DNA from 4 places in the Staphylococcus equorum genome. Region 2 is predicted to be linked to each of the others. Evidence: riboswitches for the same ligand, from Rfam matches in the RefSeq annotation. Region 2 holds a riboswitch; each other region holds the start of a gene.
The links. A riboswitch is a leader RNA that binds a small molecule or an ion and turns the genes downstream of it on or off. The one in region 2 is predicted to bind S-adenosylmethionine.
Positions count from the first base shown of each region.

Region 1: another riboswitch for S-adenosylmethionine. It lies ahead of PYW44_RS01860 (aminotransferase class I/II-fold pyridoxal phosphate-dependent enzyme); the one in region 2 lies ahead of metX (homoserine O-acetyltransferase MetX).
Region 3: another riboswitch for S-adenosylmethionine. It lies ahead of PYW44_RS01630 (MetQ/NlpA family ABC transporter substrate-binding protein); the one in region 2 lies ahead of metX (homoserine O-acetyltransferase MetX).
Region 4: another riboswitch for S-adenosylmethionine. It lies ahead of PYW44_RS09595 (methionine ABC transporter ATP-binding protein); the one in region 2 lies ahead of metX (homoserine O-acetyltransferase MetX).

Region 1 covers NZ_CP118982.1:411,578-414,780, forward strand. Annotated here, with positions in the region: gene PYW44_RS01855 (aggregation-promoting factor C-terminal-like domain-containing protein) at 166-924, shown strand; SAM riboswitch class I at 1,063-1,171, shown strand; gene PYW44_RS01860 (aminotransferase class I/II-fold pyridoxal phosphate-dependent enzyme) at 1,235-2,392, shown strand; gene PYW44_RS01865 (D-lactate dehydrogenase) at 2,413-3,203, shown strand, end outside.
Region 2 covers NZ_CP118982.1:13,380-16,582, reverse strand. Annotated here, with positions in the region: gene metX (homoserine O-acetyltransferase MetX) at 267-1,235, opposite strand; SAM riboswitch class I at 1,294-1,394, opposite strand; gene PYW44_RS00055 (AzlD domain-containing protein) at 1,526-1,855, opposite strand; gene PYW44_RS00050 (AzlC family ABC transporter permease) at 1,852-2,547, opposite strand; gene serS (serine--tRNA ligase) at 2,876-3,203, opposite strand, start outside.
Region 3 covers NZ_CP118982.1:366,954-370,156, reverse strand. Annotated here, with positions in the region: gene PYW44_RS01635 (lactate/malate family dehydrogenase) at 1-544, opposite strand, end outside; gene PYW44_RS01630 (MetQ/NlpA family ABC transporter substrate-binding protein) at 636-1,454, opposite strand; SAM riboswitch class I at 1,547-1,651, opposite strand; gene panE (2-dehydropantoate 2-reductase) at 1,957-2,874, shown strand.
Region 4 covers NZ_CP118982.1:1,999,141-2,002,343, forward strand. Annotated here, with positions in the region: gene PYW44_RS09585 (MetQ/NlpA family ABC transporter substrate-binding protein) at 1-159, opposite strand, end outside; gene PYW44_RS09590 (methionine ABC transporter permease) at 183-878, opposite strand; gene PYW44_RS09595 (methionine ABC transporter ATP-binding protein) at 871-1,896, opposite strand; SAM riboswitch class I at 1,982-2,089, opposite strand; gene PYW44_RS09600 (thioredoxin family protein) at 2,145-2,444, opposite strand; gene PYW44_RS09605 (toprim domain-containing protein) at 2,441-2,833, opposite strand; gene gcvH (glycine cleavage system protein GcvH) at 3,139-3,203, opposite strand, start outside.

The DNA of each region.
Region 1 (3,203 bases), 400 kb from region 2:
TAACGTTTTGTTATCTAAGTGTAATATAATTGAACGAAATTTATGGTATATTATTTGTGGCGAAAAAATAACACATAAAAATTAATTGCTTGAAGTACATAAGATAATTTAATTAACGAAAATATAATTTTACTTAAAAAGATTTAAATGGAGGATTTTTTAATTATGAAGAAGACAATTTTAGCATCATCATTAGCAGTAGCATTAGGTGTAACAGGATACGCAGCAACAGCAGACAACAATCAAGCTCACGCTTCAGAAGAAAGCATCGACAAAGCGCATTTAGCTGAATTAGCACAAAGTAATGCTGCAGAATTAAATGAAAAACCATTACACGCTGGTGCATACAACTATGATTTCGTATTAGGCGGTTATGAATATACATTCACTTCAGACGGTCAATCATGGTCATGGGAATATGATGTAGCAGGTGCTCAAACTGCATCTTCTAACGTTTCTACAAACACAACTCAAGACGTTAGCACACAAGCAACTACTAATACTAACGAAAAATCAGCAAGCGAAGTAAGTACGCAACAACAATCAAATAATGTTGACGTAAAACCAGTTGCAGCTCCTAAAGCTTCAACTACTACAAAAGTTGAAACTACACAAACAAGTGCAACTACTAAAACTTACGAAACTGCAAAATCTTCAGCTGCTTCAACTGGTGGATCAGTTAAAGCTCAATTCTTAGCTGCTGGTGGTACAGAAGCTATGTGGAATACTATCGTATTACCTGAATCAAGTGGTAATCCAAATGCTGTTAACCAATTAGGTTACAGAGGTTTAGGACAAACTAAAGAAGCTTGGGGTACTGGTTCAGTAGCTACACAAACAAAAGGTATGATTAACTATGCTGAACAACGTTATGGTTCAATTGATGAAGCACTTTCATTCCGTTCTCAAAATAACTGGTGGTAGGTTTCAAAGCATTAAATCATAAAATTTATTGATATAGATTAGAGAGTGACTCACAAGAGTCACTCTCTTTTTTATACTTTGCAGTTTATTGACAAGCGTGAATATTCTGATAAAATTAAAGCTAATTAAATAAATGAAAACTTATCCAGAGAAGTTGAGGGATTTGGCCCTATGAGACTTCAGCAGCAGACTTATGTCGTAAGTACTGTGCTACTTCCAACAAGTGACATGACTTGATAGATAGGTGACATGTGAAAACTATATGCCACTTCATTGGGTATATAGTTTTTTTATATAGGAGGACTTTTTAATGTCAATTTCAGATAGATTAGCACAAATTCCTGATAGTTACTTTGGTAAAACAATGGGGCAAAAGGTTGAACATGGGCCTTTACCATTAATCAATATGGCAGTCGGTATCCCTGATGGCGAAACGCCAAAAGGTATTATTAATTGTTTCGCTGATGCGATACGTCTTCCTGAGAATCAGAAGTATGTAGCATTTCATGGTAAAGATAGCTTGAAACAAGCAATTGTAGATTTTTATGAAAGGCAGTACCAAGTAGAATTAGATATAGAAGATGAAGTTTGTATTTTATATGGAACGAAGAATGGTTTAGTAGCGCTTCCAACATGTATCGTTAATCCTGGAGAAAATGTATTGCTACCGGATCCTGGTTATACAGACTATTTGGCAGGGGTGATGTTGGCTGATGCACAACCTGAGCGATTGGTACTTAAACCACCATATTATTTACCTGAATGGGATAAAGTAGATAAAAAAGTGCTAGCTAATACACGTCTAGTTTATTTAACTTATCCTAATAATCCAACTGGCTCAGTGGCTACAAAGGCTGTATTTGATGAAGCTGTTGCAAAATTTAAAAATACGAAAACTAAAATTGTTCATGATTTTGCATATAGTGCATTTGGTTTTGATGGTAAGAATCCCAGTATGTTGCAATCTGAAGGTGCGAAAGATTTGGGAGTAGAAATTTTTTCCTTATCTAAAGGTTACAACATGTCAGGATTTAGAGTGGGATTTGCAGTAGGGAATAAAGATATAATACAAGCCTTAAAGAAATACCAATCACATACACACGCTGGTATGTTTGGTGCGTTACAAGATGCAGCTACTTATGCATTGAATCATTATGATGATTTTTTAGAAGAACAAAATGAAACTTTTAAAAAACGTAGAAATCAATTTGAAGCAAAACTTAATGAAGTGGATATACCATTTGAACCGATGAAAGGTGGCATTTTCTTGTGGTTGAAAACACCGCCCGAATACGATGGTGAAACGTTTGTTGACTATTTATTACAAGAGCAATCTATTCTTGTTGCACCTGGCATACCTTTTGGTGAACATGGGCGTAACTATGTACGTATTTCATTGGCACTTGATGATCAAGCATTGTTGGAAGCAGCAGAACGTATTCAATCGCTTAAATATCTTTATCAATAATAAAATAGGAGTGAATTTAGATGACAAAAATCAAACTTTTTGGCGTGCGTGAAGAAGATATTCCCTACATAGAAGCATGGGCAACAAAATACAAAGTAGAGGTTGATTTAGATAAAGATTTACTTACTTTAGACACAGTAGATCGAGTAGAAGGATTTGATGGTTTATCTTTATCACAGCAAATTCCATTAGATGAAACAGTATATAAAAAATTACATGATTTTGGCATTAAACAAATTGCACAACGTAGTGCAGGTTTTGATAGTTATGATTTGGATTTAGCTCAAAAATATAACTTGATTATTTCAAATGTACCTTCGTATTCGCCACATTCAATTGCAGAGTATACAGTTTCTCAAGCACTTAATTTAATTCGTAATTATAATGATATTCAACAAAAAACAGCAACTTATGATTTCAGATGGCAACCAGCGATATTATCACGTTCTATCAGAGATTTAAAAGTCGCTGTAATCGGTACGGGACGCATTGGTTCTATTGTAGGAAAAATTTTTGCTCGAGGGTTTGACGCGGAAGTTGTGGCATATGATATTGAACCGAATGAACAATGCCAAACATATTTAACTTATAAAGATAGTGTGACTGAAGTTGTAAAAGATGCAGACATTGTCACTGTACATATTCCAGGTAGTAAAGAAAATGACTATTTATTTGACGAAGATTTATTCAAAGCATTTAAGAAGGGCGCTGTGTTTATCAACTGTGCGCGTGGTTCTATTGTAAAGACAAGTGCACTTATAGAAGCTTTGGATAATGGAACGTTAAAAGGTGCAGCGCTTGATACTTATGA
Region 2 (3,203 bases):
TTATACAATTATTGCCAACTCATTTCTATAGAAGTTAAACATACACTACACATTCAACTATTTGAAGATAAACTAATATTCACCCTTTCAGTTGATATTTGATACAGGAACACTCCTTACTACTACATAAAATCACAGGTATTTCCTTGCATTTTCCCATAAAAAATAGGACATACAGTAGCAGTCAGTCTACCTTGTATATCCCACCTGATTATTCTGATTCTACTCTGTCGTCCTAAATTTAATATTCTATAATAAAGTCACTCTCATTTACGCTTGATTTTATACACCTTTAAGAAATGGTATAAATTAGGTGCCCAATCATTAAAATTAACTAAAAATCCATCATGCCCTACATTGTCAGGTACAAAGAAATGTTTATGATATTTAAAGCGTTGCCCAACTGCATAAACAAGATCATCAGGATAAAGTAAGTCGTCGGCAAAGCCCATCGTCATCATCTTAGTATCTAGTTTACTGAACACTTCGTCCACGTCATCACGGCCTCTATCCACATCGTGACTGTCTAAGACGTCAAGCAGTGTTAGATAACATGAATAACTAAAGTGCTTCATAAACTTATCACCTTGGTGCCTTTGATATGCAACTACTTGATCTGGCGAGAAGCGTTGTTCATAACTTTTAGACGAACGGTATGTTAAGAAACCGAGCTGTCTTGCGATACTCATACCTTGCTCATGGTCTAAATGAATCGCTTGTCTCGCAATTTCATTAAATGCACGGCTATATGAAGATGTTCTCTGTGTAGCAGCAAGTATAACTGCTTTATCAACATCAAATTTACGGTTATATAATAACTCTACTGCCTGCATGCCACCTAAAGAGCCACCTATGAGTATATTAATACGTTCAAATCTTAAGTGCTCAATACCTAATTCAATTGCACGCACTATATCACGCAAAGTTAGTTGTTCTGGAAAGTCTTCATCAGTAAGTGCTGAACTAGAACCAAATGGACTACCAATTACATTAAAAGTTAAAAACTGATAATCGTTAATTGGCATATAACCACCATCAATAATGCCTCTCCACCATCCAGGTTGTTCACTTGTACCATACGTTAAGTGATTTCCTGTCAAAGCATGACACACGACCACAAGAGGTTGACCTTTCAATCCAACATGTTCGTAACGTAATTTTAAGTTTGAGATTGTTTCTCCTGACTCTGTTGTAAATGGTCCTAATTCTAATGTATCAACCGTATAATTCGTCATGATTTACCTCCTACTTAGTAAAAAAACTCCTCACTATAATAAGTAAGAAGTTGAAAATTACTTATCATTCGACTATATCGTTGGTTTTAGCACCGTACTTTATTCAGCCGGTTGCTGAAGCATCATTGGGCCAAATCCCTTAGCTTCTCGAAATAAGATTTAATTTTAATTGTATTGCACTACATTACTACTATTGATGTTCCTACAATCAATTTATTTTTTGGAAAATGTCGGAATTTTCTAATTATTGTTATTCTAACGGATAAAACGATTTACATCAATGAAATAAATTAAAACACCCATCTTAATGCAGCCATAATAATAATGCCACCTACGATTGTAATAGTTAAACTACGTGTGATAACTGCAATCACTACTGTAGGGACCATCGTAATTAAAAATGGCACATTAATGCTATACCCCATCATTCCATCTTGTTGTTCAATCAAACCGTCAATAACTAAAGCAGTAAATAGCGTAATTGGTATAAACGACAACCATTTTACAACTCTTTCAGATAGTTTAATTTTAGATATAAGTAAAAACGGTATTATCCGTGTAAACCACGTCACAATACCACAAAGCAAAATAATGATAAGCATGTGCGTCGTTGTTGTCATCGTTCCATCACCACCCCAAGCCCAGCTGCTATCGTAGAAGCAAGTATAATTGCCATATAGGATGGCATAAAGAGACTTAAAAGAAGCATCATCACGATTACAGTAATAATCAATACAAAATACGTCTTAATGCGAGAGCGTTGAACTGATTCAAACTGTGATACAGCTAAAAAGATAAACATCGCTGCAATAGCGAAATCTAAACCTAACGTCTCTGGGTTGTTTATGTATTTTCCAAAAATAGCGCCCATAACACATGCAAATGTCCAAAACAAATAAGCTGTGATATTTAAACCGTGTAACCAACGATCATTAATTTTTTCTCCTTTAAGGTGTGGTGTAATTGCTACACCAAACGTTTCATCTGTAATGAGCGTTGAAAGCCCTATTCGATTTAATAAACCGTATGATTGATAACTCGGTGCAAGTGTCATACTCAGTAAAAACATTCTGGAATTAACGATAAATGCTGTTAACACAATCGCAGAAATCGGCGTACCGGCGATGACTAGTGCACAAATAATGAATTGTGCAGCACCAGCATACACGAGTAAACAGAGTAAGATAATTTCAAGCAAACTAAATCCTGAGGCTACAGCTACAATTCCAAAAGACAACCCTACCCCAGCGTACCCTAATAATGTAGGAACACATTCTTTCACACCTTGCTTAAAAGTTACATGTGCTTCCATTACCTCACTCCTTTCATTTTTAATTTTTAAAAACAATAGATTAAGTTTAATATAAAGCAGGAGTTTCATTCAATGACTTTATACTTCTGTTTGTGTGACGGAAGACAACCCTCAGTTTAAATGTGTTGTTATAAAAAGGTTTTTGATGTGTCAGAATTTTATGAAATATTTTAGACTTACCTGTTGTTTTCCGTATAAAAAACCATTGAGGTCACTTATATAATTTTATAAATTACGTTATTTTTACCCCTCCCCTACCCCACCACGATATAAATAAAGAGCGTAGCAAATGCCTTTGCTACGCTCTTTTAGCCATGCTTGTTTAATTTTATTTTACAGGACGGATTTCTGTTTTACCGCCCATAAACGGAACTAAAGCATCTGGTATTGTAATAGAACCATCTGCGTTTTGATAGTTTTCAACGATTGCTGCAAATGTACGTCCAACTGCTAACCCACTACCATTTAGTGTATGCACTAATTCTGGTTTAGCATTTTTATCACGTTTGAAACGGATATTCGCACGACGCGCTTGGAAGTCAGTTATATTTGAACATGAACTAATTTCCTTATAATCATTATAGCTTGGTAACCAAACTTCTAAATCATATGTTTTGCTAGCTCCAAATCCAATGTCACCTGTACACAGATTCACA
Region 3 (3,203 bases), 350 kb from region 2:
CAGGAACTGCATGTTGCCCGTGTTCTCCAATCACAAACGCTTCAACATTCTTAGGGTCAACTTGGTAATATGACGCAATCAATGTTTTAAATCGAGATGTTTCCAAAGATGTACCAGTACCAATTATTTTATGTGAAGGGTACTGAGATGCATTGCTCATATAAGTAATTGTATCTACTGGATTGGAAACTAAAATAACAATCGCATCTTGTGTCACTCGATTAATTTGTTTCATGACTCCTTCAATCATAATTCGATTACCTTTCGCAAGCAATACCCGGTCACCCTCATTAGGATCTGTTGGCACACTTGCTGTAATTACAATGAATGAGGCATCGGTTAAATCCTCGTAATTGCCCTCGCGAATATTGATGTGGGTTGAATTAGGTAAACCTTGCGTGTGCAAATGATCCAGTGCTTCACCACTTGCTCTTTCTGTATCTGTATCAATTAATACAATATCTGAGAATAAATTTAAATTTTGGACGTCTGTAAGTACTTGGCTTCCTACTTTACCAAGCCCAATGATTCCTATTTTGGACATTTTATCCCCGCCTTATTTATAGAATATTAATATATGGTACTTTTAATTACTATATAAAATGTAACCAATTTATTGTGTTATCTATGACAACCTATTTTTCATAAGGAATGACGTCTTGACCGTATTCTTTTTTAATAAAGTCTTGTGTATCTTTTGATTGTAGTACTTTAATTAACGTTTGATATTTTTTATCATCTTTATGGCCTTTTTGAACGGCGACTATATTTGCAAATGGTGATGATTTATCCTCAACTGCAATCGAATCTTTATGTGGTGTTAGTCCATTATCGATAGCATAGTTGGAATTCATAATAACTGCCGCGCCTTCTTTGCTGTTATATGTTTTTGGTAAAAATTCAGCACCTTGTTTGTTATTGAATTTTAAATCCTTTTTATTTTCTACAATATCTTCAAATTTTGCATCTTCAATATTTACACCTTTTTTAATTTTAATTAAACCTTTATCAACAAAAAATGATAAGAAGCGTCCTTCTTCAGCAGGATTGTTCGATACATAAATTGTTGAGCCTTTAGGGATATCATTAATATCTTTATATTTTTTACTGTACACACCCATTGGCGTAGTTAAGACTTTTCCTACTTCTTCAATATTATAGTTATGATCTTCTTTTTCAGCTTTTAGATAAGGCACGTGTTGGAAAAAGTTTGCATCTACATCGCCTTTATCTAATAATTTATTAGGCACTTTATAGTCATTCACTGTCTTAATTTCTAATTCATAACCTTCTTCTTTCATTGCTTTTTTAGCGTGTTTTAGCACTTCGCCATGTGGTGCAGGAGACGTTGCTATCGTGATTTTTTTATCCTCACCTTCACCCTTTGAATTTCCGCACGCTGCTAATATAACTGCTAATACTAATAACGAAACTAAACTTGTAACCCTTTTCATCAAATCTCTCCTTATAATTTGTTTTAATTTACGACTAAAGCTATGTATAAAAAAATACTTTCTCTTGGTTTTCAAGAGAAAGTATCCACCTTCCCTCATCTTTGAAAGTAAAATTACTTTCTGTGAATTAGCACCATTTCAAAAACGACGGTTGCTGGGCTTCATAGGGCACATCCCTCCACCACTCTAGATAAGAGTAAATCATATGTATTTGATTGTTTTAATCCTAGCATCGCACTCATGATTAGTCAATAAGTTTTTAGAAAATTCTAAATCATTTGTTTTCATAAATATTTCCACTTCGTTCCATGTGAAACAATAATCATTCTGATAGTTAACTTTATAATTTGAGAAGCTAAAGAAAAAATAACACCTTAATTTAATATATACATCTACAATAATAATATAAAATATATATATATATATGCGTAATAATTTTATGAAGTGGTATATATATATTAACAAGTTAGAAATAATACATAACACGAGGAGTTGCATAATAATGAGAATTTTAGTCTTAGGAGCAGGTGGTATCGGGGGCTACTTTGGTGGTCGCTTAGCTGAAGGTGGTCAAAACGTTACATTTCTAGTACGTTCAAAAAGAAAATCATATCTAGAGCGTAATGGTCTATCTATTCATAGCGAAAAGGGTGACTATCACTTTAACCCTCAACTTATTACAAGAAAAGACCGTGTGAAACCATTCGATATAGTGCTCTTGTCTTCTAAGTCTTATCATTTAGAACATGCGCTTGAAGATTTAACACCATTTGTTAACGGTAATACAGTGATTATTCCATTACTTAATGGAATCGCACATCTACCAAAGTTACAATCAACTTTCGGTGAAAATAAAATTATGGGTGGTTATTGCGTTATTGAAACGACTTTAAACCCCGTTGGTGAAATCGTTCATACAAGTCCTTTTGACAAACTCTTTTTTGGTGAATTAAATGGTGATCAAAGTGAACGTGCTGAACAAATTGCTCAAGCTTTTTCAAATACCAAAGCTGAATTTATTTTAAGTTCAAATATCCAGCAAGGTATGTGGCATAAATATTTAATGATCACTGTACTATCAAGTCTTACTACACTCATGCATGCACCAATTGGACCAATTCGTGATAGCGTGGGAGGCGTTGATTTTATTGAGTCACTATACAATGAAATCGCTTCAATTATGCGTACACATAATGCGCCGATTTCGGATAATATCGTCGATCAATATATGAAATCACTGCCGAAATTATCCTATCACTTCAAGACTTCTATGCAACGAGATATGGAAAAAGGATTAAATATTGAAGCAGATCATTTACAAGGTTATTTATTAAATTTAGCAGCATCATACCAATTAAATGCACCTCTGCTAACTACTGTTTATCAAAACCAAAAAGTATATAAGGAAATGCTTCAATAATAACTATTTAAAATCTTTGTTTATAGAACTTAATGAGCAGTTGCATAGTGCCGACAAAGTCTTCAACTTTGTCGGCACTTTTTAGTACACACTTACAGCAGGCATGACTCATCCTATAGTATTCGGCTAGTACTTTTCCCGCCGGAGTCGGCACAAATCACTGCCTTGATTCATTGAAGGAACTAAAATATAGGACAACAAATATATAAATGAATTAGCGAAAAAGAATTCTTCCATTTCCTTGTAAATTTAGTAAAGAAATTGATAAACAAAGATTATCTCAAGGAAAAACATCTATAAAAAATAAACCAAATGCTTTTATAGCACTT
Region 4 (3,203 bases), 710 kb from region 2:
ATCTTCTAACAATGGTTCTGCTTTTTCTAATATTTCTGCGTGCGGTGCTGGCGAAGCTCCGACTGTAATTGTCTTATCTTTTTCATCTCCGCCACCGCCACATGCTGCTAATAAAAGTGCTAAAGCAACTACAGAAACTAAACTTAATATTTTTTTCATATAATAAAGTCCCCTTTTAAAATTTATCGTTTATCTATTTTATTTGTAGACCAGTCACCAATAAATTGAATGATAAATACAATAATCAGTATTAAAACTGTTGATACAAATATGACGTCATTTTGATTTCGTGTGAAGCCAGTTAAATACGCTAAGTTACCTAAACCACCTGCACCAATTACACCAGCAACCGCTGTTGATCCAACTAAAGCAATTGCAGTCACTGTAATACCGGATATTAAAGCTGGCATTGCTTCTGGTAAAAGGACTTTTTTCACTACTGTCCATGTATTTGCGCCCATTGACCAAGCCGCTTCGATTACGCCTTTGTCGATTTCTTTAAATGCGATCTCTACTAATCTTGCATAGAACGGTGCAGCACTAATAATCAATGCTGGTAAAGCTCCAGTTGGTCCACTAATTGTTCCTAATATTAAACTTGTGAATGGAATCAACAAGAGTATGAGAATAATGAAAGGTATCGCTCTGAATAAGTTTACGATAAATGAAACTACACTATAAAAGACTCTTGCCACTGGTGATTTACTTTTAGCTGATAAGAAGAGTAATACACCTAAAATCAGTCCTAAAACAAAAGCAAACGCTGTTGCTATTACAGTCATATAAATTGTTTCATATGTTGCTAACCAAACTTCGTCCCAACTAATATTTGGCATAGTAACCATCTCACGGAGTATGTCACCAAACGAATTACCCATGCTTTAACACCTCCACTGAAACGTGTTGCGCTTCTAAATCATTTTTGAACTTTTCGAATTTTTCTGAATTTACTGTTGGTAAATGCACTACTAAAAAGCCGATTGAACCGTCTTTCGTATGTTTAATATTAGCTTCCAATATATTTACATCAATATTATGCGTCTTAGTTATGTATGATACTAACGGCTCCGTAGTATTGCTTCCTGTAAAATTCAAGCGAACTACATAATCATTTTCATTTAATGTTATTAAATCTGTGATAGATTCATCAAAATCATCGTCTAAATCATCTTTCACAAAGCGTTTTGTTACTTCATGTTGTGGGTTTTCAAAGACAGTTGTAACCTTGCCTTGTTCAATTACACGGCCATTTTCCATAACAGCGACTTCATCACAGATACGTCGAATGACATGCATTTCGTGTGTAATGATTACGATTGTTAAATTTCGTTCTTCTTTAATCTTTAATAATAATTCTAGAATTTCATCTGTCGTTTGAGGATCTAAAGCACTTGTTGCTTCATCGCAAAGCAATACAGTAGGTTCATTAGCTAATGCACGCGCGATACCGACACGTTGCTTTTGACCGCCTGATAATTCCGATGGATATGCATTTTCTCTTCCTTTTAGTCCTACCAATTCCACTAGTTCTAAAGCACGTTGCTTCGCTTCACGGCGCGAAACACCAGCAATTTCTAGCGGAAATGTAATATTATTTAATACATTTCGTGACCACAGTAAATTAAAATGTTGAAAAATCATGCTCACTTTTTGACGTTTTTTTCTTAAATCTGATTTAGATAAATCACCAATCTTATCTCCATCAATAATTACGTCACCTGAAGTAGGTTGCTCGAGATTGTTCAAGAGTCTTACTAAAGTACTTTTCCCCGCTCCTGAAAAACCAACTACTCCAAAGATTGAGCCTGATTGAATGTTTAAATCAACATGATCTACAGCTAGTACGTCGTGTTTTTTTGTCTTGTACCTTTTGACTATTTGATTTAATTCAATCATCACACTTGCCTCCTTGTATTACACTATCAATTAAAAAATGCTTCCTCTATTATTCAGTGAAGAAAAGAGAAAGCATTAATCGCTTCTCTCATCTCCCAAAGTTAATCGTAACTTCATGTGAATTGGCACCATTTCTGATTCAGACGGTTGCCGGGCTTCAAAGGGCACATCCCTCCACCACTCTTGATAAGAGTATCATTTATTTAATTATTTTTAATCCTATCATCGCACTCATGTTTCGTCAATAACTATTTTAAATTTTCTAACAAATAAGGAACAGATTGAAATGCGTAAATTCTTTTCTGCTCTTTACCTTTAGACATCAACATGAGCACAGGTACAGATTGTATTTCTTGCGCTTGGCTAAAATCAGGATGAAAATTCAAATCTATTTTTGTAATTGGTAGTTTCAAAATTTCATTTGCTATATCTAACATGCGTTCTGAAACTTTACAAGTTCCACACGTTGGTGTATAACCAAATATTAAATATTTTTCTTTTTCTTCATGTTCGTGCACATCTGCACGGTGTTCACTTGTTACATTCATGTTAATAAACTTACCCTTTCAGCTATATAATCTAATTTTGCTTTAGCTACTTTTTCTGCGTCTTTTACAGAAAAACCATGTTTTCGCAGTACTTTGGATAAATATGGTTTAGGGCATCTAGCAACCTCACAATATTGTCTATCTATGCGTATATGTTTACTTTCACTGAGATATCGTTTGAACCATTTCCGTATCTTTTCACCTTCTTTATCTGAATCAACAAGAATATACACTTGTTTATCATATAAAGTTTCAACCATTTCATCGATTTTATCAATGCCCATAGTACCGTTTGTACATATGATATCAATTGGCTGATCAATAACTTGCTTTACCCGCTTCTTGTCTGACTTGCCTTCGACAATGATAACTTGGTTTAGTATCGTCATGACATCCACCCTCTAAATGTTGATAGTTGTTCAATCTACTTAGTTCTTCACAATACTTAGCGACTATAAACATAATTTACATATTCCTAATCTTATCTTATTATTGAAAATAATTTTTGTCATTTAAAGACATCTAATTAAATATTCATTATCTTATATAAGAACTGTTTTTTAGTACTATTAAGCTATGATTTACTATAGCTCACTTTATGCATCTTTTAACTTGACTAAAAACCACATAAAATAGATTATTCTCATTAAAAAAACCCCAAGATAATCTATATCATGGAGTTCATACTTTGTTTTTATTCACCAATCATTTCTGAGTATTGCTCAGCTGATAGTAATTCATCTAATTGACTTTCATCAC